Tsuneonella mangrovi: one gene and its partner. The protein of the gene in region 1 interacts with the protein of each later gene in a pairwise test. Links are inferred from orthologs where the notes say so. Each region holds a gene or a part of one and is shown on either strand. Other genes may lie near its edges.

Evidence for each region.
Region 2: the proteins of groL (region 1) and CJO11_RS00210 interact in binary tests that used the Escherichia coli proteins (3 or more experiments, as listed by UniProt). The link is inferred for Tsuneonella mangrovi from one-to-one orthologs.

What each region holds. Positions count from the first base shown.
Region 1 is NZ_CP022889.1:1,483,168-1,489,008, reverse strand. The notes cover bases 1,537-4,518. They hold groL (chaperonin GroEL), read right to left. Parts: upstream 3,860-4,518; coding sequence 2,213-3,859; downstream 1,537-2,212. Other genes in these bases: CJO11_RS07225 (MATE family efflux transporter), read right to left, coding at 4,390-4,518; groES (co-chaperone GroES), read right to left, coding at 3,984-4,271; CJO11_RS07240 (APC family permease), read right to left, coding at 1,537-2,049. Outside these bases: CJO11_RS07245 (class I SAM-dependent methyltransferase), read right to left, coding at 1-597; more of CJO11_RS07240, read right to left, coding at 748-1,536; more of CJO11_RS07225, read right to left, coding at 4,519-5,790.
Region 2 is NZ_CP022889.1:41,488-46,872, reverse strand. What follows is about bases 1,427-4,406. They hold CJO11_RS00210 (nucleotide exchange factor GrpE), read right to left. Parts: upstream 3,222-4,406; coding sequence 2,631-3,221; downstream 1,427-2,630. Other genes in these bases: rph (ribonuclease PH), read left to right, coding at 4,370-4,406; hrcA (heat-inducible transcriptional repressor HrcA), read right to left, coding at 3,241-4,284; CJO11_RS00215 (hypothetical protein), read right to left, coding at 2,150-2,626; CJO11_RS00220 (PrnB family protein), read left to right, coding at 1,427-2,031. Outside these bases: CJO11_RS00230 (copper chaperone PCu(A)C), read left to right, coding at 1-268; CJO11_RS00225 (vgr related protein), read left to right, coding at 270-776; more of CJO11_RS00220, read left to right, coding at 865-1,426; more of rph, read left to right, coding at 4,407-5,083; rdgB (RdgB/HAM1 family non-canonical purine NTP pyrophosphatase), read left to right, coding at 5,080-5,385. UniProt on the Escherichia coli protein: Participates actively in the response to hyperosmotic and heat shock by preventing the aggregation of stress-denatured proteins, in association with DnaK and GrpE. It is the nucleotide exchange factor for DnaK and may function as a thermosensor.

The DNA of each region.
Region 1 (5,841 bases):
CCGGTGAAACTCGTTCGGAGAGTTGGTGTCTCCCGGGTTTGCCCGGTGATCGACCACCACCAGCGTGCCGCCCGGCTTGAGCGCGGCAAACATGTTCGCGGCGACCTTCTCGGGCGTCCCGGGAGGCCGGTCCTTGAGATAGAGATCGTGGAAGTTCTGCACCGTGATGATCGTGTCGAGCGGAACCGGGTATGGCTGCGCCAAAAGCGGGCCGTTGACAGCGGTGACATTCGCCAGGGCGGCGGCAATTGCCTTCTGATCGTCGGCATAGGCCGCGCGGAAGGCGATGAATTCGTCGGGCTGGTAGGCATAGACGTGGCCCTTCGGCCCAACCACGGCCGCTTCGACACGGGTCAGGTATCCTCCGCCCATCATCTCGTCGCCAACCTTTTCGCCAGGCAGGATTTCGGCAAATTGCATCAGCTCGGCGGGCTTGCGATCGACGTCACGCGCGACGTCTGCCGCAGGTCTGTGCGCGGCGTCGATGAGGGTCTGGTACTCGTCGGTCGTCAGCGCGAGATGATCGGTTTGGACCGGCGGGAGCGAAGCGCAACCGCAAAGAGCTGCAACAAGCGCAATCGCGAGCTGGTTTCGCATCAATCCTCTCCTTCGTATCCGGGCGTGAACGGTATCACTGTTGTATGACACGCCCAATCCCATTCCCGTCAGGCGAGTGCGTCGGCTTCGTCGAGGACGCGCGAGAGATGTCGCTCACAAGCGCCTGGCAAGGGGGGTGTCTATGGCCGCCTAGTCGAATTCGGGCTCGGGCGCGATCACTTCGTCCCGGCGGGCGATATAATAAAGCCCGTATCCAAGCACCAGCAGCACAAGGAGCAACAAATAGGCGCTGAGCTGAGCTTGCGCGATGATGTAGAAACAAAAGGCGCTGAAGATGGCCAATACCACCCACCAGTACCACGCCATATGGCCGTCATGGCCGTTCTCGGCGCGGTGCATCAACACGATGAAAGCGAGCACACAGACCACGCTGATCAGGGTGCCGGCGAGTGAGTTGACTTCGGCCAGGAAGGTAAAGGCGCCGCTGCCCAGCATTGCCGCGACCAGCACCGCGAACAGCGCGATTGCGCGGTCAGGGCTGGCGAAGCGGGTTGAAACATGCGTCAGAGTGGCGGGCAGCAGGCCGCGGTCGGCCATGCCATAAATCACACGCGGCGCAGCGATGAAGAAATTGAGTGAATTCGTCGCAATCGAGAAGATCGCCGCGACGCTCAGGAGCAGGCTTCCCCAATTGCCCATCACCGCACCGGCAGCCGCCGCCAACGGGGTTTTGTCGCCTGATCCTTGCGGAGCGCCTGCGGCGATGTAGGCCCATTGAACCAGCATGTAGAACAACGTGATCGCCGCCAGCGAACCGAGCATTGTCACCGGCAGATCGCGGCGCGGATTTTTCAGTTCGCCAGCCGAATTGGTGGCTGTGCCAACGCCTGAATATGCAAAATAGACCAACAGCGCGACGCTGCCCACTTCTCCAAGTTGCGGCAACTCGAAATGGGTGGCGATCCCGCCCCTGGCGAAGGCGAACATACACAAAAGTACGATCGGAGCGAGCTTGAGCGCGGTGCCCACCGCTAACCCGCCAACACTCTTGCTCATGCCCGAAGTGGTGATCGCTGTCAGCGCTGCAAGCAGTACCGCGAGCGTCAGCGCCCGCATTGCCGGATCGCCCATCGCCGGGAAAATCACCGCAAGATAGGAGACCAGCACATAGAGCGTCGCTGCGCGCCCCGCTGCCATCGCCAGGATCAGTAGCCATCCGACGAGAAAGCCGACCAGCGGGCCGAATGCCACTTGGGTCCACAGCTGCGCTGCACCGGATGAGCGGAACATCATCGCGAAGCGCGCGGCGACCAAAGTCCCACAGCCAAACAACACGCCGAAAATCAGGAACAGCCACGGTGCGAAATTGCCGACCGTGGAATAGAGCAGTGCTGGCAGTGCGAAGATGCCCGCTCCGATCATTCCGTTGATGCTCATCAGCGTTGCGCCGAATTTGCCAACGACGCGCGGTGGTTTGCCGGTTTCGTCCATCGCCCCAATACCCCCGGCGACAGAGAGTGACGGGTCTGAAAAAAATGTCAATTCTTATAATATCTTGGGGTCGTGCGATCCAATCGGGGCCGGTAAAAGGAAAGGCCCGGCAGGATCGCTCCCGCCGGGCCCGTCGTTGTTTCGGCCGTGAGGCAGTTCGGGCTTAGAAGCCCATTCCGCCCATTCCCCCCATGCCGCCCATGTCGGGCATTGCAGGGGCAGCCTTGTCTTCCGGCTTCTCGGCGATCGCCGCTTCGGTGGTGATCAGCAGGCCGGCGACAGAAGCCGCATCCTGCAGCGCGGTGCGCACGACCTTGGTCGGGTCGATCACGCCGGCACTCACGAGGTTTTCGTAGGTGTCGGTTGCCGCGTTGAAGCCCATGGTCTCGTCGCCGCCGTCGACAAGCTTGCCGGCGACAACCGCGCCGTCATGGCCGGCGTTCTCGGCGATCTGGCGCACCGGCGCCTGAAGCGCGCGGCGGACGATGTCGATCCCGCGGGTCTGGTCGTCGTTCTCGCCGTTGAGGTCATCGAGCGCCTTGGTGGCATAGAGCAGCGCAGTGCCGCCGCCCGGGACGATGCCTTCTTCGACCGCAGCGCGGGTCGCATGGAGAGCGTCGTCGACGCGATCCTTGCGCTCCTTCACTTCGACTTCGGATGCACCGCCGACCTTGATCACGGCAACGCCGCCGGCGAGCTTTGCAAGGCGCTCCTGCAGCTTTTCCTTGTCGTAATCGCTGGTGGTGGTTTCCATCTGCGCGCGGATTTCGCCGACGCGGGCCTTGATGTCGTCGGCCGAACCGGCGCCATCGACGATGGTGGTGTTGTCCTTGTCGATCTGGACGCGCTTGGCTTCACCGAGCATGCTGATCGTAACGTTCTCGAGCTTGATGCCGAGATCTTCGGAAACCATCTCGCCCTGCGTCAGGATTGCGATGTCCTGCAGCATCGCCTTGCGGCGATCGCCGAAGCCCGGCGCCTTGACCGCTGCGACCTTGAGGCCGCCGCGCAGCTTGTTGACCACGAGGGTCGCCAGCGCTTCGCCTTCGATGTCCTCGGCGATGATCAGCAGCGGGCGACCGCTCTGGACCACGGCTTCGAGGATCGGCAGCATCGACTGCAGGTTCGACAGCTTCTTCTCGTGGATCAGGATGTAGGGGTTCTCCAGCTCCACGGTCATCTTGTCGGGGTTGGTGATGAAGTACGGGCTGAGGTAGCCGCGATCGAACTGCATACCTTCGACGGTGTCGAGCTCGAATTCGAGACCCTTCGCCTCTTCGACGGTGATCACGCCTTCCTTGCCGACCTTCTCCATCGCTTCGGCGATCTTTTCGCCGACTTCCTTGTCGCCGTTCGCCGAAATGATGCCGACCTGGGCGATTTCCGCCGAACCGGCCACGTCCTTGCTGCGGCCCTTGAGGTTCTCGACCACCTTGGTAACCGCGAGGTCGATGCCGCGCTTGAGGTCCATCGGGTTCATGCCCGCAGCGACCGACTTCATGCCTTCGCGCACGATCGCCTGGCCCAGCACCGTGGCGGTGGTGGTGCCGTCACCGGCGAGGTCGTTGGTCTTGCTGGCGACTTCGCGCAGCATCTGCGCGCCCATGTTCTCGAACTTGTCCTTGAGTTCGATTTCCTTGGCGACGGTAACGCCGTCCTTGGTGATGCGCGGTGCGCCGAAGCTCTTGTCGATCACGACGTTGCGGCCCTTGGGGCCGAGCGTGACCTTCACTGCATCGGCGAGGATGTCCACGCCCTTGAGGATGCGTTCACGCGCGTCGCGCGAGAATTTCACGTCCTTGGCTGCCATTTTCGTTTCTCCTGTTTCATCATCCCAGCGAAAGCTGGGATCGCATGGGGCCTACGCGACCCCTCGAATGTTCAATTCAGCGGCACGAGACCCCTGCTTTCGCAGGGGTGTGCGTGATCGGCCTTCAGCCAATCACTCCCATGATGTCGCTTTCCTTCATGATCAGCAGGTCTTCGCCGTCGATCTTGACTTCGGTGCCGGACCACTTGCCGAAGAGCACGCGGTCGCCCGCCTTGACGTCGAGCGGAGTGACCTTGCCATCTTCGGCGCGGGCGCCCGAACCGACGGCGACGATTTCGCCCTCGCTCGGCTTTTCCTGTGCGCTGTCGGGAATGATGATGCCGCCGGCGGTCTTGGAATCGGCTTCGATGCGCCGGACAAGAACGCGGTCGTGCAACGGACGGAATGCCATGTCTGTGACCTCTCTCGTGAGTAAAATGATCGCGATTGGCACTCCCGCATGGAGAGTGCCAGCGGGGCGCATATGTGCAGCGTTCAGGTGGCCGTCAAGGCCGCGCGAGCAAGAAATTTTACGCCGTATCGCGCCTTGGCAGGAGTCCGAAACGGGCGCGCCGGGTCCAGCGGAAGAACAGCGATCCGGCAACCGCCACCAGCCCGACCAGCAGGCCGAGCCAGATCCCGGTCCCGGCAAGCGGCGTATAGAATCCCAGCCAGACCATCGCGCCGAGGCCCGGCACCCAGTATCCGATCAGCGCGATCGCCATCGGCACCCGGGTATCCTGCAAGCCGCGCAGCGCTCCGCCGGTCACTGCCTGCATCCCGTCGAACAGCTGGAAGCCGGCGGCGACCGTCATGAAGCGTACCGCGAACGCCGCCATCGCGAGGTTCGCGGGAGCATAGGGATCGATATAGAGCCGCAGGAGGGTGTGCGGCGCGAACAGCATGGCAGATGCAGTGATCGTCATGAATCCGCCGCCGATCAGCATCGCGCTGGTCCCTGCGCGGCGGATCCCCTCGTGGTCGCCCGCTCCGTAATAGTAGCCCACGCGGATCGTCGCCGCCTGCCCGACGCCGAACGGCACCTGGAACGCGAAAGCAGCGATCTGCAGCGCGATCGTGTGTCCGGCAAGCTCTGCCGGGCCGATCAGTCCCATCATGAACGCCGCGCCGTTGAACAGCGCCGCTTCGGCGAGCACCGTGCCGAACACCGGCGCGCCGAGGATCAGCAGCGTGCGGAAATAATGCCAGTCGGGGCTCCACAACCGGCCGAAAATGTGGAACCGGGCAAGCCGCCGGTCGGACTGGACTGCGACCACGTAGGCCAGCGCAGTACAACTCGAAGTGATCACGCCTGCTAGCGCCGACCCGCGGATGCCCATCGCTGGCGCTCCGAAGTGGCCGAACACGAACGTGTAGTTGCCGAGCACGGCGACCAGCACCGCACCCGCGATGATTACCGTGGCGAAGATCGGCCGGCCGAGCGCAGCGACGTAGCTGCGCAGGACGTTCGAGATCAGGATCGGCACCGCAGCCCAGCCGAGCAGCGGCAGGAAAGTGCCTGCCAGCCGGGCGATCTCCGGCTCCTGATCGGCGGCGAGCATGATCGGCTCGGCGAACTGGCACATCGCAGTGACCGCAAGGCCGAACATGACCGCTAGCCAGAGCGCCATGCGGGTCGCGCGGCGCACTTCGCGCACGATCCCGGTGCCGCGCCCGATCGCAGCGGCGATGAGTGCCGAAACCATCGCGGTGAGCCCCGACAGCGCCCACGCGACCGTGCCGAACAGCGCGATCGACAGGCTGGTCGCGCCGAGCGACAGCTCGCCCAGCCGCGCGACGAAGATCACGTCGACCGCGTAGACCAGCATCTGCAGCAGGTTCGCCGCCGCCAGAGGCCAGGCGAGCGTCAGCGTGGCAGCGATCTCGCTGCGCCATGCGCCAGAGCGCTCAAGGGTTCCTGTGTGCGACATAAAGCCGGCCCGGATACGCGCGCCGGACACGCCGGGAAAGCGCGGAGCGGA
Region 2 (5,385 bases), 1.4 Mb from region 1 along the record:
CAGCCGGGGTTCGGTGAAGGGCGCGACCAAGTCGATGTTCCACGATTACGGCATGTACCAGGGCAGAATGCAGATGATGGACATGTTGCCCGTGCCGATGAGCAAGGGAACCAAGCTCGAATTCAAGCCCGGCGGCAGGCACCTGATGGTGATGGACCCGCCCAAGGACTTGAAGCCCGGCGACACCGCGCAAGTGACGATTGTCGTCTCGGGCGGGACCAGCCAGACTTTTCCCGCCAAGGTCGAAGCGGCCGGTTCCGAAAGCTGACGTGGGCGAAGGCGGGCGCGCCCTGCATACCTGCCCGGCGGGCGGCGAGCGCGCGCTCACCGCTGGCGAGATCGAGCTGGCGCGCAGTGTGTTCGGCACCGCGATCGGCTACGCACAGGTGACGATCAGGCGGCGCAAGTGGTTTCCCCTCCAGCCGCGCCGGATCACGATGGCACCGTGCGGCCACCTGCACTTCCATCCCCGCGGCGAGGCCTATTGCGACGATTTCGCGAAGGCCGATTTTCGCGCGCAGGGTCTGTTCATCCACGAGATGACGCACGTGTGGCAGGCGCAGTCGCGCGGCAAATGGTACCTGCCGCTCCATCGCCACCCGTTCTGCCGCTACGACTACGCCCTGCGGCCGGGATGGAGCCTCGAACGCTACGGCATCGAACAACAGGCCGAGATCGTGAAACACGCGTTCTGGATGCGGAACGGGGTCGAGATTGCCGGTGTGTCCGATCCGGCAGCCTACAACCTGCTGGTGCGGTTCCCGGGGACCGGATAATTCGCAAGGCTTGAGCAATCCGGTTGCACTTGATACCACCCTCCTCGTCCGGGCGGCCCAACCCGCGCCCGGCCAATGGTTCACAAAAATGGAGCTCCAAGACTACGGTATGAGCCGCGAGCGCGGCTACCTTTCGCATTACGAGATCGACTCGATCACTCTCCCCAGCCAGTTCGACGCGGTGACCCAAGCCGCCGGAAACCTCTCCGGCCTGCTCTCATCGGGCCGCGTGCGCCACTGGCTCGACCAGCTGCCCGATCCTCGGCTGGAGGAATGGGCCAAGGAAGCGCCGGACGAAGAAGTCCGCACCGCGATGGTCCACTACAGCTTCCTGGTGCAAAGCTACGTCTGGGGCGAACCGACCGCGCCCAAGCACCTTCCCGCCAACCTTGCTCGCCCGATGGTGGCGATCTCCGACCGGCTCGGCCAGGCACCGCTGCTGCCCTATTCGGGCTACGTGCTCGACAACTGGGCGCGGATCGACAAGGCGGGCCCCATCACGCTCGACAACATCGCCATGGTCCAGAACTTCGTCGGCGGCGACGACGAAAACTGGTTCGTGATGATCCACGTCGCGATCGAGGCCGAAGCGGGCGTGCTGCTCGACAACGCAGCCAAGCTGGTGACGATTGCAAAAAATGGCGACGAGGCCGAAGCCGAGCGCCTGCTGGTCGAAATGGACGCCGCGTGGGAGCGGATCTACGGCCACTTTGCGCGGATGGGCGAACGGTGCGATCCGTACATCTACTTCCATCGCGTTCGCCCCTACATCCACGGCTGGGCGAACAACCCGGCGTTCCCGGCGGGCGGCCTGGTCTATGAAGGCGTCGACAAGCTCGGCGGCAAGCCGCAGGCGCTGCGCGGGCAGACCGGCAGCCAGTCGAGCATCGTCCCGGCGATGGACGCGCTGTTCCAGGTCGGCCACAGCGACGATCCGCTCAAGTCGTTCCTCGACGAACTGCATCACTATCGCCCGGTCCAGCATCGGCGCTTCATCGAAGACCTTGCCGCACAATCGACGCTGCGGACATTTGTCGAGGCAAGTGGCAGCCGGTCGCTCAAGGATGCGTTCAACGCTTGCGTCCAGCAGGCCGCGCGCTTCCGCACCCGGCATCTCGAATACGCCGCAAGCTACATCAACAAGCAGATGAGCACCGGCTCGGGCAACGATCCCGACGTCGGCACCGGCGGTACGCCGTTTATGAAATACCTCAAGAAGCACCGCGACGAAAACCGCGAGCAGGTGGTGGCCTAAGCCGCTTTAATCGCGAGAACGCAAAAGGGCCGCCCCATCAGGCGGCCCTTTTCATGTTTGTGGCTGGAAGAGTGGAAGGGAGTTTGGAAATTCCGATGCTAGTTTGCCTTGTCCACGATTAGGACCAACGTTTCACTTCAGGAGAAGGCAACACGTTGTCCAAAGCATGAATCTCGCGATCATCGGTCAAAATCTTGCGCAGCCGCTCGGTTGCGACCGAGGCGACCGACACAACGCCTTGCCAAACAGGATCGTCCAGAATGAAAGCATGCGCGTAAACATCGTCCGCACTGTATTCTTTCAAAGCCAAGTGAACTGACCACAAGATATCTCGTTCATTTTCACTCAAAACACCGTCGTTGATGTGCTTTCGAAACGGTGCGTCTGGCGCATCACGATTGTCTGAATCATAGCTGCCCCAAGACGCATCATAGAAACACTCAAAGAATTCGACGAACGAATAAGCCGGATTCTCCATTTCGGGATCGAGCCATGTTGCCCGTTGGAAGCCCAGATCACCGAGGGCAGATACCGCATTGAAAATCTGAATTCGCCAACTGCTGATTTCCGCAGCGGTCGGCTCGCCTTCGGTCACCAATTTAGTCCGGCTTCTTCGCCACCCCGACCATCGCCGGGCGTAGCAAGCGGTCGCGGATCATCCAGCCGCTCTGCATTTCCTGCACCACGGTGCCGGGCTCGGCCTCGGTTGTGGGGATTTCCATCATCGCCTGGTGCTGGTTGGGGTCGAGCGGCAGGCCCTTGGAAGCGATCCGGCTGATGCCGTGCTGGGCAAACACCTTCTCGACTTCGCGCTGGGTCGCTTCAATCCCGGCCACGAGGCCTTTCATCGCGTCGTCTTCGCGCATCGACTGCGGGATAGATTCGATTGCGCGGGCAAGGTTGTCCGCCACGCTCAGGATGTCGCGGGCAAAGCCGGTCGCGGCGTAGGCGCGCGCGTCAGCGATGTCCTTCTCCATCCGTCGGCGCACGTTCTGCGTTTCCGCCTTGGCGTAGAGCACTTCCTGCTTTGCCGCCTCGAGATCGTCCTTCAGGCGACCGAGCGCGAGATCGAGCGAAGAGGTCTCCTCCTCCGCCGTCGCTGCGTCGTCCCTGTCGAGGAATTCCTCGGGCACGCCGTCGAGTTCCTTTTCCACTTCCGCATCCTGCGGCTTGGTCTTGTCGTTCTGCATATCGTCCAAAATCGTCCAGCTATCCGATGAGCTTGCCCAGAGAACGGGCTGTGAAGTCCACGATGGGGACGACCCGCGCGTAATTCAACCGCGTCGGGCCAATCACCCCGAGCACGCCGACCACCCGGCCCTCGCGGTCGCGATAGGGCGAGGCGATAACCGACGAACCGCTCAATGCAAACAGCCGGTTCTCGCTGCCGATGAATATCCGGGCGGCTTGCGCGTCGCGGGCGGATTCGAGCAATTCGGCGACCGATTGCTTGCTTTCGAGGTCGTCGAGCAATTGGCGCACCCGTTCGATGTCGTCGAGCGCGGCTTCGTCGAGCAGGTTTGCCGCACCGCGCACGATCAGCACCGGGCGGCGCGCGGCATCCTCGCTCCACACCGCAAGCCCGCGCGTGACGAGGTCGCGACTCGCGGCGTCAAGCTGACTCTGGCCCGCTGCAAGCTCGGCCTGCATCGCCTTGGACGCTTCGGCAAGGGTCCGCCCGGAAAGGCGCGCGGTGATGTAATTGCTCGCCGCTTCGAGCGCAGATGCGGTGGCCGGTCCGGGCAATTCGACAACCCGGTTCTCTACCGCACCGTCCTCACCGACGAGCACCGCCAGCGCGCGGTCGGGCGAGAGCGGCACGAGGCTCAGCTGCGCAAGGCGCGGTTCGCGGCGCGGGACCATCACCATCCCGGCAGCCCCGGAAATGTCCGACAGGATCGCACTGGTCGCCTCGAGCGCCGCTTCGATCGGGCCGGGCTCGGACAGGCGGCGCTCGATCGCTTTGCGCTCGGCCGCCGTTGGCTCCGCCACTTGCATCATCCCGTCGACGAACAGCCGCAAGCCGCCTTCGGTCGGCATCCGCCCCGCGCTGGTATGCGGCGCGGCGAGCAGGCCCAGCCCCTCCAGCTCCGCCAGCACCGAGCGGATCGAGGCGGGCGAGAGGTTCACCGCGTCGGATGCGGAGAGCGTTTTCGATCCCACCGGCTGTCCGGTGCTCAAATAGCCTTCCACCACGAGACGGAAAATCTCGCGGGCGCGGATCGACAATTCGGAGATCGGCGGCGTAGGCATTGCCCCCCTTATCTAAAGCCTGCCCTTGCAGCCTCAAGGGGCAAGCGCCTAACGCCCGTGCGACGACTCATCAAAAGGAATACTCATGCGACCTTCCGGCCGTGCGCCCGACGAAATGCGCGCCATCGCGATCGAAACCGACTTTACCAAGCACGCCGAAGGCTCGTGCCTGATCAGCTTCGGCGATACCCGGGTGCTGTGCACAGCTAGCGTCGAGGAACGCATTCCGCCGTGGCTGCGCGGCAAGGGCGAAGGCTGGGTGACCGGCGAATACTCGATGCTCCCACGCGCCACGCACACCCGCGGCCAGCGCGAAGCCGCGCGCGGCAAGCAGAGCGGTAGAACGCAGGAAATTCAGCGTCTTATTGGGCGTTCCTTACGCGCCGTGGTCGATCTGAAGAAGCTCGGCGAGCGCCAGATCACGCTCGATTGCGACGTAATCCAGGCCGACGGCGGCACCCGCACCGCCTCGATCAGCGGCGCGTGGATCGCGCTGCGGCTGGCGGTGAACAAGCTGATGGAAAGCGGCGCGATCGCCGAAGACCCGATCACCGGCAAGATCGCAGCGATCAGCTGCGGGATTTTCAACGGTACCCCCGTGCTCGACCTCGACTATGCCGAGGACTCGAGCGCCGATGCCGACGCTAACTTCGTACTGATCGAAGGCGGCCAGATCGCCGAAGTGCAGGCCACCGCCGAAGGCGCGACCTACGACGAGGAAGGCCTGCTGCGCCTGCTGCGACTCGCCCAGATCGGCTGCGGGCAGGTGTTCAAGGCGCAGGACGCCGCCACCAAATGACCCGCCGCATCGGCTCCGGATCGCTGGTGATCGCGACCCACAACGCGGGCAAGCTGAAGGAGATTTCCGCCTTGCTCGCGCCCTATGGGGTCAAGTGTCTCAGCGCCGGGGCGCTCGGCCTGCCGGAGCCGCCTGAAACCGGCACCACCTTCATCGAGAACGCACTGATCAAGGCACGCGCGGCGGCAGAGGCATCAGGGCTTGCAGCGCTTGCAGATGATAGCGGGCTTTCGGTTGCAGCGCTCGACGGCCGACCCGGGGTCTACACCGCCGACTGGGCCGAGCGGCAATGGTTCGAAGGC